Regions from separate parts of the Salinicoccus sp. CNSTN-B1 genome, predicted to be linked through region 2. Evidence: predicted binding sites of a transcription regulator. Region 2 holds the regulator's gene; each other region holds the start of a gene.
The links. The regulator CtsR, encoded in region 2, represses protease genes until heat stress. The targets are predictions, from matches to a motif close to ATGGTCAATAAAGGTCAAACA.

Region 1: clpP (ATP-dependent Clp endopeptidase proteolytic subunit ClpP) is a predicted target of CtsR. The motif match lies at 1,805-1,825, and genes of this name have one in related genera.
Region 3: ACYF68_RS13230 (ATP-dependent Clp protease ATP-binding subunit) is a predicted target of CtsR. The motif match lies at 2,383-2,403, and genes of this name have one in related genera.

The regions. Positions count from the first base shown of each region.
Region 1 is NZ_JBTWMN010000004.1:2,124,755-2,129,193, reverse strand. It holds partial or broken gene whiA (DNA-binding protein WhiA) at 1-63, shown strand, start outside; gene ACYF68_RS12535 (TIGR01777 family oxidoreductase) at 102-938, opposite strand; gene clpP (ATP-dependent Clp endopeptidase proteolytic subunit ClpP) at 1,156-1,749, opposite strand; tRNA gene ACYF68_RS12525 (tRNA-Arg) at 1,926-1,997, shown strand; gene ACYF68_RS12520 (threonine/serine exporter family protein) at 2,015-2,512, shown strand; gene ACYF68_RS12515 (threonine/serine exporter family protein) at 2,512-2,799, shown strand; gene ACYF68_RS12510 (threonine/serine exporter family protein) at 2,810-3,262, shown strand; gene ACYF68_RS12505 (glutaredoxin family protein) at 3,265-3,528, shown strand; gene ACYF68_RS12500 (hypothetical protein) at 3,638-4,054, shown strand; gene ACYF68_RS12495 (sugar-binding transcriptional regulator) at 4,030-4,439, shown strand, end outside.
Region 2 is NZ_JBTWMN010000004.1:364,056-368,494, reverse strand. It holds gene ACYF68_RS02220 (hypothetical protein) at 1-483, opposite strand, end outside; gene ACYF68_RS02215 (UvrB/UvrC motif-containing protein) at 470-988, opposite strand; gene ACYF68_RS02210 (CtsR family transcriptional regulator) at 993-1,460, opposite strand; gene ACYF68_RS02205 (NupC/NupG family nucleoside CNT transporter) at 1,673-2,884, shown strand; gene ACYF68_RS02200 (IS3 family transposase) at 2,967-3,140, opposite strand; gene ACYF68_RS02195 (IS3 family transposase) at 3,148-3,807, opposite strand; gene ACYF68_RS02190 (helix-turn-helix domain-containing protein) at 3,810-4,127, opposite strand; partial or broken gene ACYF68_RS02185 (metallophosphoesterase) at 4,317-4,439, shown strand, end outside.
Region 3 is NZ_JBTWMN010000004.1:2,244,092-2,248,530, forward strand. It holds gene ACYF68_RS13230 (ATP-dependent Clp protease ATP-binding subunit) at 136-2,268, opposite strand; gene ACYF68_RS13235 (SurA N-terminal domain-containing protein) at 2,571-3,335, opposite strand; partial or broken gene glmS (glutamine--fructose-6-phosphate transaminase (isomerizing)) at 3,548-4,439, opposite strand, start outside.

The sequences.
Region 1 (4,439 bases), 1.8 Mb from region 2:
CGTCTAAGGAAACTGGATAAGATAGCGGAGCAGGTGAGAAGCGGTGAAGAAATCACTTTTTAACGAAGAAAGCGTGCACTTTGGTGCACGCTTTCTTCATTTTATTGGCCATATAGATCTTCAAGTGCAATTTCCAGTGTAGGAAAGAGGAATTTAAAATCATTTTCCATCAGTACTTCCGGGAGCACGTATTGCCCTTTCAATATGAGCATGGACTGTTCACCCAAAAGCTTTTCGATCAGAAATGAAGGTGTATGGAAAAAGTCGGGTTTTCCGAGTGCGGTGCTCAAATATTTGGAGAAATGTTTTTGTCTGAGTGGCATTGGGGCAGTAAGATTGACCGGGCCTGAAATTTCCGAATGCACGCCCACGAACAACAGGGCATTCAACAGATCCTCTATATGGATCCAACTGTACCATTGGTTTCCGCTTCCGATGGGACCGCCCACTCCCATCTTATATGGCAGGGCCATTTTGGGTAGGGCGCCTTCGTCCTTATCGAGAATCAGGCCAAACCGCGTGAAGACGGTACGGGTTCCAAGAGCTTCAAACTTCCTGGCTTCAGCCTCCCACGCCACAACCACCTCGGATAGGAAATCGTGTTCGGCAAAGGCATCACCTTCGTCATATTGGACCTTCTCGCTGACTGGATAATAGCCTATTGCACTGGCGTTTACGAGGACCTGAGGAGTGATTTCAGCCTGCTCAGCCCACATCCGCAACATGCGGGTCACTTTCATCCTGGATTCATAAATGGCCGTCTTGTGGGAATCCGTCCATTTCTCCTGGAGTGAGGCTCCCGCCAGGTTATAGATGATATCGACTTTTAATGGCAAATCCTGCATCCATCTGTCGTCTGACGGGTCGTCAGGATTGTATTTGATGAAGTGTACGAAAGGATGTTCTGATTTTCTGTCGCTTCGTGTCAATATATACACATGGTCATTCTCCTCTCGGAGAATTTTTGTCAGTCTTGATCCTACAAAACCAGGATCCACCTGTAATTAATACATTCATGTCATCACGCTCCTTAATACCATTATAGCCTGTCTGTAGTGATGATAATCCGGAAATTTAAAATTTTGCCTGAGAGTTATGCAATGGGAAATAGAAAAAGGGATGGAATATTGATATTCCATCCCTTTCCCAATAATTTTAGCCCTGTAATTTTTCAGGCTCCATTACGTCATCAACCAAACCATATTCTTTGGCTTCTTCCGCTGTCATGAAGAAGTCGCGATCGGTATCCGTTTCAATCTTATCGAGCGTTTGGCCCGTGCGTTCTGCAAGGATCTTGTTGAGTTTTTCGCGTGTTCTCAATATATGCTTGGCCGCTATTTCAATTTCTGTAGCCTGACCTTGCGCACCACCAAGTGGCTGGTGAATCATCACTTCAGCGTTCGGCAGGGCGAAGCGCTTGCCTTTTGCCCCTGCTGCAAGCAGGAATGAACCCATTGAAGCGGCCATGCCAAGGCAGATGGTCTGTACATCAGGTTTGATGTGCTGGATTGTATCATAGATTGCCATGCCTGCAGTCACGCTGCCACCAGGAGAGTTGATATAGAGGAAAATATCTTTATCTGGATCTTGGGCCTGCAGGAAAAGCAGTTGGCTGACGACGGAGTTCGCCACGTTGTCATCGATGCCCGTACCGATCATGATGATCCTGTCTTTGAGCAACCTGGAATAGATGTCGTAGGCGCGTTCTCCGCGGTTCGTCTGTTCAATAACTGTAGGGATTAAATTCATTGTGTTACCTCCTGATATTATAGTACTCTTAATTGGCTAATTCATTTATACCACATTAGTCAAATAAGGTCAAAAGAAAACGTTTCTGGTATAAAGATTAAATTAGGCCTTTAATTTATTCAAGTTTATTGCTATACTGAAAAAGGCTTTATGAAGAATGATATTAATTTTATCATACCCCCGTGGTGTAATGGATAACACGTAAGATTCCGGTTCTTGAGATGGGAGTTCGATCCTCTCCGGGGGTGTAAATAGAGGTGGCCGTGTGAGTGGCGAACTTGAGATCATAGAAGCTCCAGAAAAAGTCCTTAGCGAAAATTTTGTGCGCGATGTTTTTTATATCGTCATCAATTGTGGCAAGATGCTGTTGGAAAGTGGAGCGGAAACTTACCGTATAGAGGATACGATGATGCGGATCGCATCCAGTTACGGTATAGAAAATGCTCAAGTGTTCGCAACTCCCACGGTCATTATTTTTTCTTTGAACGATTATGCACTGACCCAGACGCTGCGCATTGAGGAAAGGGCAAATAATCTGGAGAAGGTTGTGGCAGTGAATGAGCTTTCGAGACGCATTTCTGCAGGGATGCCACTCGACCAGGCTTTGCGCCGTATGGAGGCGATACATGACAGCAGATTCTTCCCGTTTTGGCTGACCATATTATCGGGAGGCATCATAGGAATGATGTTCCTGCTGCTGTTCGACGGTGTGGTGGCTGACCTGCCTGCTGCCTTCGTCGGGGGCGCAGGGGAGTCTTTGTGATGGAAGGCATCCTCCGCTACACTAAAGTTAAATTCTTTACAGAATTCTTCGCCTCCCTATATATCGCGCTGACGGCTATATTTTTTGTCGATACAGGTTTTGGCACTATGCTTGATACCATCATCATCGCCAGTGTAATGCCGCTTGTGCCTGGTGTTCTCATTACAAATGCAATACGTGAGATGATCCGGGGGCATTTGATGGCCGGTATCATGAAAGGCACTGAAGCAGCACTGACGGCCATTGCGATCGGTGCTGGTGTGGGTCTTGTATTTTTGATGATCTAGGAGGCTGCTGATGATTTACGTGTATCAATTCATCCTTAGCTTTTTTGCTTCTGCAGGATTCGGCGTACTTTTCAATGCGCCACGGGCCGCCATCATCAGATGTGGGCTGACCGGCGCAGTCGGTTGGATGGTGTTCTATATATTGAGAGAAGGGGGTGCCGACCTTGTTCTTGCCTCTTATATCGGCGCTCTCGTTCTATCGGCAGTGGCACTCTTGAATTCGAGAAGTCAGAAGATGCCTGTCATTCTGTACATTACATGCGGAATCATCCCACTTGTTCCAGGAGGCATGGCATACGATTCAATGCGGCAGATTGTGCTGCAGGAGTATATGACGGCCCTCGAATATGGATTTGAAGCTGCGCTTATTTCCTTGGCGATCGCAACCGGCATCATCAGTACAGAAATGGCGGATCAGGTTCTGCAGACCATAAGGAAGAAATTGAAGAAGAAAGAGGTATGAGTATGCTCGAATTGGTATATTATACGAGGAATAGATGTCCGCTTTGTGACGAAGGGATGGAGCAGATCAAGCTTGCCTTGTCTGAATTGAGATATAGCGATGTCAAGATGACGGCGATAGATATCGATGAAGACGATGCCCTGCAGGAGGCGTATATGATGCGCGTCCCGGTCTTGTGCCATAAAAGTCAGGTTATTCAAGAAGGCATCATTGATTTTGTCTACGTCTATGATTACCTTAAGGAGTATCTGGGTACGATAAAATAGCTGAAGCCGAATAATTGCATTCCTGAATATTTATGATATATTTAGAATGTAATTATTTTTGTCCCGTGTGGGACGCAATACGTCTCATGATGGTGAGGTATCGAAACTCATGTGGCAAAAACTTTTAGACATCCAGAAGCGTATCGCACCGGAAGTAGTGTCGGAATTGCAGAAGCGTTCAACCATCCTGAAACAAATCAGGACATACCAACCGATAGGTCGACGGCCACTTGCAAGGCAACTTAATATGACCGAGAGGGTTTTACGTAAGGAAGTCGATGCATTACATGATTTGGATCTGATCGATATCGATAAAAAAGGAATATCGATTTCCCAAACGGGTATTGAAGTATTGGATGAACTTTCACCGTTCATGACAACACTTGATCGGCGTTCCGGACTGGCCCTTAAGCTTCAGCGGCAATATAATCTGCAAGGTTGCCATATCATCCGGGGGATGCTGATGAAGATCCCGAGCTCCAGCAGGAGCTTTCCCAGCTCATGGCCGAAGAATTTCAGAAAATAATCTTCGACAATGCCATCATTTCCGTGGCAGGTGGTTCGACGATGGCCAATGTGAGCCAATATCTGAAACCAGCGGAGGAGAATCTCCTATTCGTTTCGGCCCGGGGTGGCCTCGGTGAAGAAGTGGGCAACCAGGCGAACTCGATTGCAAGCCGTCTTGCAAAAGCGACGGGTGGCGAGCATCGGGTACTCTATGCGCCTGATAGTGTAGGGGATTCGGTATACGAATCTTTGAAGGATGAGCCATCCATCAAAGAAATTGCCGAGCTCAACCGCCGTTCTGACTATGTCATGCACGGCATCGGCGAAGCATTCATGATGGCGCGCCGCAGAAATGTGGAAGCGGCCACCCTCTCCCAGCTGGAAGCCGATTGCGCAGTTGGTGA
Region 2 (4,439 bases):
GCCTGTGCCGACATTCGTCGGACAGGCTGTCAGGTAGCCGTACCGTTCATCAAAGGCATAGTCCAGCTCATGTTCGATCCTGTCATCTATATCGTTGGCCTTCCGGTAGATATCCATCATGTGATGGCCTGACCCCATCGCCTGGATGCGCAGATGGTCTTCTTCATTCACCATGACGGAGATCGACTCGTCTTCATTGGTGTAGTTCTTCACTCCCTGCTTGGTGAACAGGGGGCTCACCAGATGCTTTTCGACCAGCAGCGCCTTATCCTCAAACTTGAGGTCCGCCATATCCTTCTGGTCGTACCCCTCAAGCACCCCGTCCAGGCGCTCCACGATCTGCTCGATCCCACTACTGTTCTGCATCATATGGGGGTAGGGGATATGATCGATGTTGCGCGCCAGACGGATGCGGGTCGACATTTCAACCGGCTGCTCTTTGACGTCATGCATCCATGGGCTGATGTTTTTATATTCCATCATCTTCACCCAACCTTTCCAAAGCGCGTATCTCATCCCTGACGACGGCCGCTTCTTCGAATTCCTGGGTGTCGATGAGCGTCTGGAGCTTGGCCTTCAGCTGCTCCATCTTACGCTTCGTCTTCAAGTATTCCTTCGACTTCTCCGGCATCTTGCCGACATGCTCAGTCTGATTGGCCTGCACACGGGCCACGATATCCGGCAGGCGCGCCTCGAATGTGCGGTAGCAATCAGGGCAGCCGAACTTCCCGGCCTGCACGATGCTGTTCAACGTGGAACCGCAAGTGCTGCACTGCAGCGGTTTTTTCTGCTGCTGATGCAACGCAGGCTGTTGGGACAGCGATTGGAGCAGCTTCTGTATGTTGAAGGTGTCATCCGGATAGCTGAAATCATTCTCGAATGAGGCATTGGCACATTGTTCGCATAGGAACCGCTCGCTCTTCTCCAGTCCATCGCCTTTCGATATATGGATGCTTGCTTCCCTTTCGTTGCATGACTCACACTTCATTCCATCACTCCTCACTGTATAGGATGACATCCATCACCCTCTTGAGTATCTTCGCACGCAGACGATCCCGGTACGGCAGCTCGAGCATCAATGTCTCACGGTCCATTACTGCACTTATGATCTTCGCCTCTTTTTGCGTCACCACTTCGTTTTCATACAACGACTGGATGATATGTTTGGCATTCTGCTGCGACAGCTGATTCCCGACCAGCTGCTTCAGATGGGCAAGGTATTCCGCTTTGGAATGCGTCTCGACTTTAGTGATCCTTATATACCCGCCGCCACCCCTTTTACTCTCAACCGTGTAACCGTGCTCGTTGGTAAAGCGCGTCTTTATTACGTAGTTCAGCTGCGAAGGCACACAATCGAACTTTTCTGCGATGTGCGCACGTTTTATTTCGACGACCTCAGTGCCGGACTCCTCTATCAGCTTTTTGAGGTACTGTTCAATTATATCTGACATGTTACGCATTTCATCACCTCTTTTGACCTTCTTTGACTTTGATTATATAGGCTGTGAATCAATATAGCAAATGGAAAGTTCCATGGATTCGCCCTTTATTTCTGTAAACGTTTGCATTATAATTAACCAGGATACATATCCATCGTTCCAGACGCATACAGTCATTCATTCAGACTACGGTAATATAATGGCTTAAAAAATAACTCTACGAGGTGAAAGTATTGAATATTCTAATGGGAATAATCGGTATCCTGTTTACATTCTTCCTGGCTTGGCTCGTCAGCAGCAACCGCAAGCTTGCGTTCAAAAAATGGAAGAACATCATCATCCTGCTTGGCGTCCAGCTGATTTTTGCATTCGTCCTCCTTTCCACTGGCGCAGGCCAGTTCCTCATAGAAGGTCTGGCCAACGGGTTCAACGCCCTACTCGGATTCGCGGCTGAAGGTGTCGGCTTCGTCATGGGGGATCTGACGGTAGGTGAAGACGGCGGCGTCGCTGACGTATTCTTCTTCAACGTCCTCCTTCCGATCATCGTCATCTCCGCCCTGATCGGCATCCTGCAGTATACGAAGATTCTGCCGCTCATCATCCGCGGACTCGGTATACTGCTTACGAAAATAACCGGAATGGGGTATCTTGAGTCCTATAACGGAGCTGCATCCATGCTCCTTGGACAATCAGAAGTGTTCATTTCATTGAAGAACCAATTGCCGCACCTGCCGAAACACCGTCTCTATACGCTTTCGGCACAGGCGATGAGTTCAGTGTCACTATCCATCGTCGGCGCCTACATGACCATGCTCGATCCACAGTATGTCGTGACGGCGATCGTCCTTAACCTGTTCGGTACTTACGTGATTGTGCACATCCTTAATCCATACGACGTAACCGACGCTGAAGACGAGGCCGATGTCGATGACAATCCAGACGCCGGCAAGTCATTCTTCCAGATCCTCGGCGACTACATCATGGATGGTGCCAAAGTTGCCATGACAGTTGCGGCCATGCTGATCGGTTATATCGCATTGATTGCGATTCTGAACCAGGTCTTCCTGCTCATCCCGGGCATGGAAATCACCTTCCAGGACGTACTCGGCTACATCTTCATGCCACTCGCATTCCTCATCGGAATCCCTTGGGCTGAAGCGCAGCAGGCAGGTAGCCTGATGGCGACGAAGCTCATCACCAACGAGTTCGTGGCAATGCTCGACTACACTGCGATTGCAGACGATTTCAGCAGAAAATCCCAGGCGATGATCTCAGTATTCCTTGTATCATTCGCCAACTTCTCAAGTATCGGCATCATTGCAGGCTCTGTTAAGGGACTGCATGACGGAAGCGGCAATAAAGTCGCCACCTTCGGCCTGAAGCTCGTCTACGGGGCGTCACTCGTCAGTGTGCTGACAGCTGCGGTAGTCGGCATATTCGCTTAAAAGACAATTTATATGCATACAAAAAACAGGCCATATAGACTGACCTAGCAGTATGAGACACATATAAAACACCTTCATTAGGCTACCTTCCTCCAAAATGAATTGGAGGAAGGTAGCCTAATTTTTCTTGTATTCTTTCTTCGTTATAGTACTTTAAGTATTGATTCACACGTGAAATCGTCTCAACATTACTGAGTGAATTGAATCTGGTGTATATAAACGCTTCAGACTTCAGGTTAGAATGGAACGATTCGATGACCGCATTATCCCAACAGTTCCCGCGTTCTGGACATGCTGCTCACCAGATTATTTTCCATTACATATGACTGATAGGCATATGATGTATACACACTCCCTTGGTCCGAATGAATGATCACGCCTTTAGGATGTGCCCGTTTCTCCAAAGCTTCTTTCAGTGTATCCAGCACTAATGGCGTCTGCTGATGATTATACAATTTGGCTGCGACAATCTCATTGTTGTAAAGATCTATAATCGTTGACAGGTACTGCACAGTGCGCCCGTATTGGATGTAAGTAATGTCCGTGACCCATTTTTGGTTGGGCGCGGCAGCCTGAAAGTCACGCTTGATTCGATCGGGTGCGATAATAATGGTTTCCCCTTGTGACTGCCATTTCTTTTTCGGCTTAATCCGGCATTGTAGATGATATTTCTGCATGATGCGCTGCACAGTGTTCCGATTCCTTTTGATATTGTAGTCTCGCTGCAACAACGCTCTCACCTTGCGATGGCCGTATCGATACTTCGTCGACTCACATATATCAATGATTGTCCGCTCGACATCGGTCAACGATGAATCAGTGGCTTCCGATCGCCATCGGTAGTAGGTTGAACGCGGCACAAGCAATGCACTTAAAATGGCAGTAATCGTGTATTTGGTCTGCATTCTTTCAACAAGTGTCAGAACTATTTCTTTTTCAACTCCTTTTCGATCGCCATATACTTTTTTAAAATATCGTTCTCCATCTTCAAATGTTCAATCTGACGATCTTTTCGTTCATCAGCTGAGCGCTCTTCAGGACCATGTCCATAGGTATACTGCTTTCCAATCGGTTGATCAAATCGATAAAGTTCCCCTTGCTTATACCATCTGACCCATGTGGAAATTTGAGATTTATTCTTGATGCCGTATTTCTCCATAATTTCATTTGTAGTCAATTCACCCGCCATTTTCGCTTTGACCACTGCCCACTTGGTCTCACTTGAATATACGTTTTTGCCCATGCAAAAACACCTCCGATTCAGTACTTGATGAACATTGTACCATTTCGAAGGTGTTTTATATTGTCTCAAATAATTAGGTTAGTCTACATATGGCCTGTTTTTTTCATTTTTATAGATACCTTCAGTTGACTTTGCTTGATGAATTACCTGATACTGCCTATGAGATAAAAATTTGATGGAGCGATTAATATGAGAATAGGCGTCATTGCAGATCTGCATATCGATCGTAGGCAGACCCGCTATACAATCCAGGATTTTGAACATGTACTGACACGGGAAATCCACAAGCAGCAAATAGAACTGCTGCTCATA
Region 3 (4,439 bases), 1.9 Mb from region 2:
TGTGTCTAAGCGCCGCATGTCCTGATTCGATTGATAAAAGTCCCATATATGAAAAAGACTCCCGGGATTCCCCGGAAGTCTTTTTCATGCTTTCATTTCAAGAAGTTCACATATCACATGCGTCTGTCTCAATTTTTAGACCACTGCGACTTTTACTTCTCCTTCTTCCATCCTTACTTCAACATTGCCCACTGATTCCTCTTCCAGTATAAGATCTGTAAGTTGGTCTTCAACCTTATCCTGGATGACTCTTCTTAATGGTCTTGCTCCAAATCGTTTGTCATATCCGAGCCGTGCCAATTCATATTTCGCCTCATCCGTAATCGTGATTTCGATGTCGTTGTCTTCGACAGTTTCCCGAAGTTCTGCCAACATGAGATCGACTATCAGGAATAGGTCATCTTCAGAGAGTTCATTGAAGTTGATGATTGAATCGAAACGGTTCAGGAACTCAGGTTTAAAGTAGTCGCTCAGATTCTCCAGTGTCGATACAGACTCATGTGCCTCTGCGTTGAATCCTACACTCGCTGTATTGACTCCTGTACCTGCGTTACTTGTCATGATGATGACTGTATCCTTGAAACTGACCATACGACCATGCGAATCTGTCAAATGGCCATCTTCCATAATCTGAAGGAAAGTGTTCTGTACATCAGGGTGCGCTTTTTCTATCTCGTCCAGGAGGATGATGCTGTACGGGTTGTGCCGCACTTTTTCAGTCAGTTGTCCAGCTTCCTCGTGGCCAACATAACCTGGGGGAGAACCAATGATCTTAGACACTGCATGTTTCTCCATGTACTCACTCATATCAAGGCGTATCATGGACTCTCGGGAACCGAACAGTTCTTCCGCCAATGCCTTAGTCAGTTCTGTCTTGCCGACCCCAGTCGGTCCGACGAAGAGGAAGGAACCTATCGGACGGTATTTCGATTTCAGACCTGCCCTACTACGGCGTACTGCTTTCGCAACTTTGGCAACAGCTTCTTCCTGCCCGATGACTTTGCTGGTCATTCTCTCTTCCAGATCACGCATCTTCTCTTGCTCATCTGCTTGCAACTTCGTTACAGGGATGCCGGTTTTCTCCTCAATTATCAACTGGATATCAGAGACGTCTACGTCGATGGTCTTCTCCTCATCCTTAGCTTTCTCGAGCTGTTTCTCGAGCTGGATTTCGACATACTTCAAGTTTGCTGCTTTTTCATAATCTTCTCGTTCTGCCGCCTCGGTTTTTTCTTTCTCGATTTCATCCAAATGCTGTTGTATGGCATGCGCATCGTTTTCTGCATTTGCCAAGTTCAACCGTGAACCGACCTCATCCATCAGATCAATCGCCTTATCCGGCAAGAACCTGTCTTGGATATAGCGGTCAGAAAGAGATACAAAAGCGTGGATCGCTTCGTCGGAATAACGTACTTCATGGAAGTTCTCATAGCGATCCTTAATCCCTTGAAGAATTTGTTCCGCTTCTTCCAGCGTTGGTTCTTTCACTATAATCGGTTGCAAACGACGCTCCAGGGCCGCATCTTTTTCGATCTGACGATATTCCTTTAACGTAGTCGCCCCAATGAGTTGCATTTCTCCACGGGCAAGTGCAGGTTTCAATATGTTTCCTGCATCCATCTGTGAACTCTCCGCTGTACCCGCTCCAACCAGTAGATGGATTTCATCTATAAATACAATGATGTCGTCCCTTTGCTGTATTTCTTCGATCAATTGTTTCATGCGTTCTTCAAATTGTCCACGAATACCCGTATTGGCTACAAGCGAGGCTACATCCAGTATATATATTTCTTTGCCTATCAATTTTGTGGGCACAGCACTTTCAGTAATTTTCAGTGCCAATCCTTCTGCGATGGCAGTCTTACCTACCCCTGGTTCACCAATTAATACCGGGTTGTTTTTGTTCCGCCTGTTTAATGTTTCGATTACACGCTTCACTTCTTGATCGCGACCGATGACAGGGTCGATTTCCCCTGCCCTGGCAGCTTCTGAAACGTTTTTGCCAAGCTGTTCTAAGAGGCTGTCGTTACCTTCCTGACCTTGCTTGACGGTGGTGCCGGTATGGCCAGATCCATTTCCTTCATAATATCCATCATTATGTCCTTCACCATTGAAAGGGAATCCAAACTGGAACCCATCAGAGTTCATCATTTGTTGTCTGATATCCCGGAAACATTGGTTGCATAAGTGCATCTGTACTTTTTTATTGTTGAGTTTCATTGCAACATTAACATTTGCATCATTTATTCCACAGTTTTGGCATTTCATGAGTCATACCTCCTATATAATTGACCTTGACTAACTTTGACTATATAGATAGTATAAAGCTTCTCAATCGTCATTTCAAAAAGTCTGCTTCAAAAATTTATTTGAAGTCTTATGTGTTTGACTAACTTTGACTATATCATTATTATACATTGACCTTGTTTGACTTTCAAGTGATTAACCTTAAAAATCCACATATAATTATAAGTGGCTGCCGTCATTGAACTTTAAACTTAAAACCCCTGCCACCGGTATTGAAGCCCGGGTACAGGGGTTTGAAATGTCGTTTTTCATTTACTGGCATTTTACAGGTGTATAGTGATGTCTCCATCCTCACGAAGTTTTTCGGCGAGTTTCTGTACCGCTTCACTTTCTTTCTGCGACTTGATCTGGGATTCCAGTTCAGGCTTAAGTTCTTCAAAAGATGGTAGTTCCTCGGCACCTTCCATTTGTTCACGCTGCTCTTTCGCATCATCATAAAGTGACTGCAATTCCTTCTCTGTCGGCTTGATCTCGCCCGTTTCTTCAGCAATCAGCTTATCTACTTTCACCTGAGTTTTAATCTGGGAGGTGATTTCCTCTTTAGACATGCCCTGTTCTTCTACGGCAGCATAGAAATCTTCTTTGGACTCCATGCCATTTTGCTCAACGAGGCCATCAAGCATATCATCCACTTCTTCATCGGAAGCCTTATAGTCACGTTCTTCTGCTTCTTGTACAAGCAACTTCTGGCCGACCATTCCATCGGCTATCTGCTTCTTCAGTTCACCCTGGTCTACTTCTTCACCAGCCATCTGCTGCTGAATGGCAAGCTGTTGAAACTGTGCTGTATAAGTTTTTTCAAACTCATCTTTCTTCACTTCTTCACCATTCACTTCTGCCACGACGTCCGGTACATCATCAAGCTCAGGTTCAGGCATTTCTGGCTGTTCTCCCTCTTGTCCCTTACTTGCTGTTTCTTCTTGTTTCTTCGCATCATTATTCTTATCTTCAGCTGACTCTTCTCCTCCGCATGCTGCTAAGGCAAGAATCAATGCGCCTAGAGTCAGAGCCATTAATATTTTCTTCATGATTATTTTAGAACTCCTTCCAATACTTACTGTCCGTCATTTTAACACACCATGGACTTATTTCCATTTCTTAAGGGGGCCACATCGCTTTATTTTTTTGAAATGTGAACATTGCATGAAGTGCATATGACTTTTTAACTCACCGAAAATATAAAATGATGCCCTTTACAGAAGTTTTTTATCCATAAGGGCATCATTAAATGTTCTGCTTTCTATTCCACTGTCACTGATTTTGCGAGATTTCGCGGTTTATCCACATCGTTGCCGCGATGTAGTGCAGCATAATAGGCAATAAGCTGGTACACCACTACCGAAACGAGAGGTGTCAACATCTCATGCACTTGTGGAATGACATAGGTGTCCCCCTCCTGATCCATTCCTTCCATGGATACCATGCAGACTTTAGCCCCTCTCGCCTCAACTTCCTGGGCGTTGCCGCGGATATTCAAATTGACCCGTTCCTGTGTCGCTAAGGCAAATACTGGTGTATTCTCTTCAATCAATGCGATGGTGCCGTGCTTAAGCTCACCACCGGCAAAGCCTTCTGCTTGAATATAGGATATTTCCTTCAATTTCAAAGCGCCTTCGACACCAACATAATAATCCATAGTGCGGCCGATAAAGAAAGCATTTCTTGTTGTTTCAAGATATTCGTTGACGATCTGTTCAATTTCAGGCGCATCATCGATAACAGCTGTAATGGCTGTTGTAACTTTAGCGAGTTCACGCATCAGATTGATTTCAATATCTTTGCCGAGCTCCCTTGCAGTGACTTGAGCCAGAATCGAGAGTACCGCAATCTGAGCTGTATAGGCCTTTGTTGAAGCAACGGCGATTTCAGGGCCCGCATGCAATATAAGTGTTTCATCCGCTTCCCGGGCGAGGGTGGATCCAGGTACATTGGTCACAGTCAGGGATTTGTGCCCCTGCTTTTTGACATCAACCAGTACTGCCCGGCTGTCTGCCGTCTCACCTGATTGGGAAATGAAGATGAATAGCGGTTTTTCTGATAGGAGCGGTGTATTATAGACGAATTCCGAAGCGACGTGCACTTCAGTCGGCACCCCCGCCCATTTCTCAAAGTATTCTTTGCCGATCAGACCG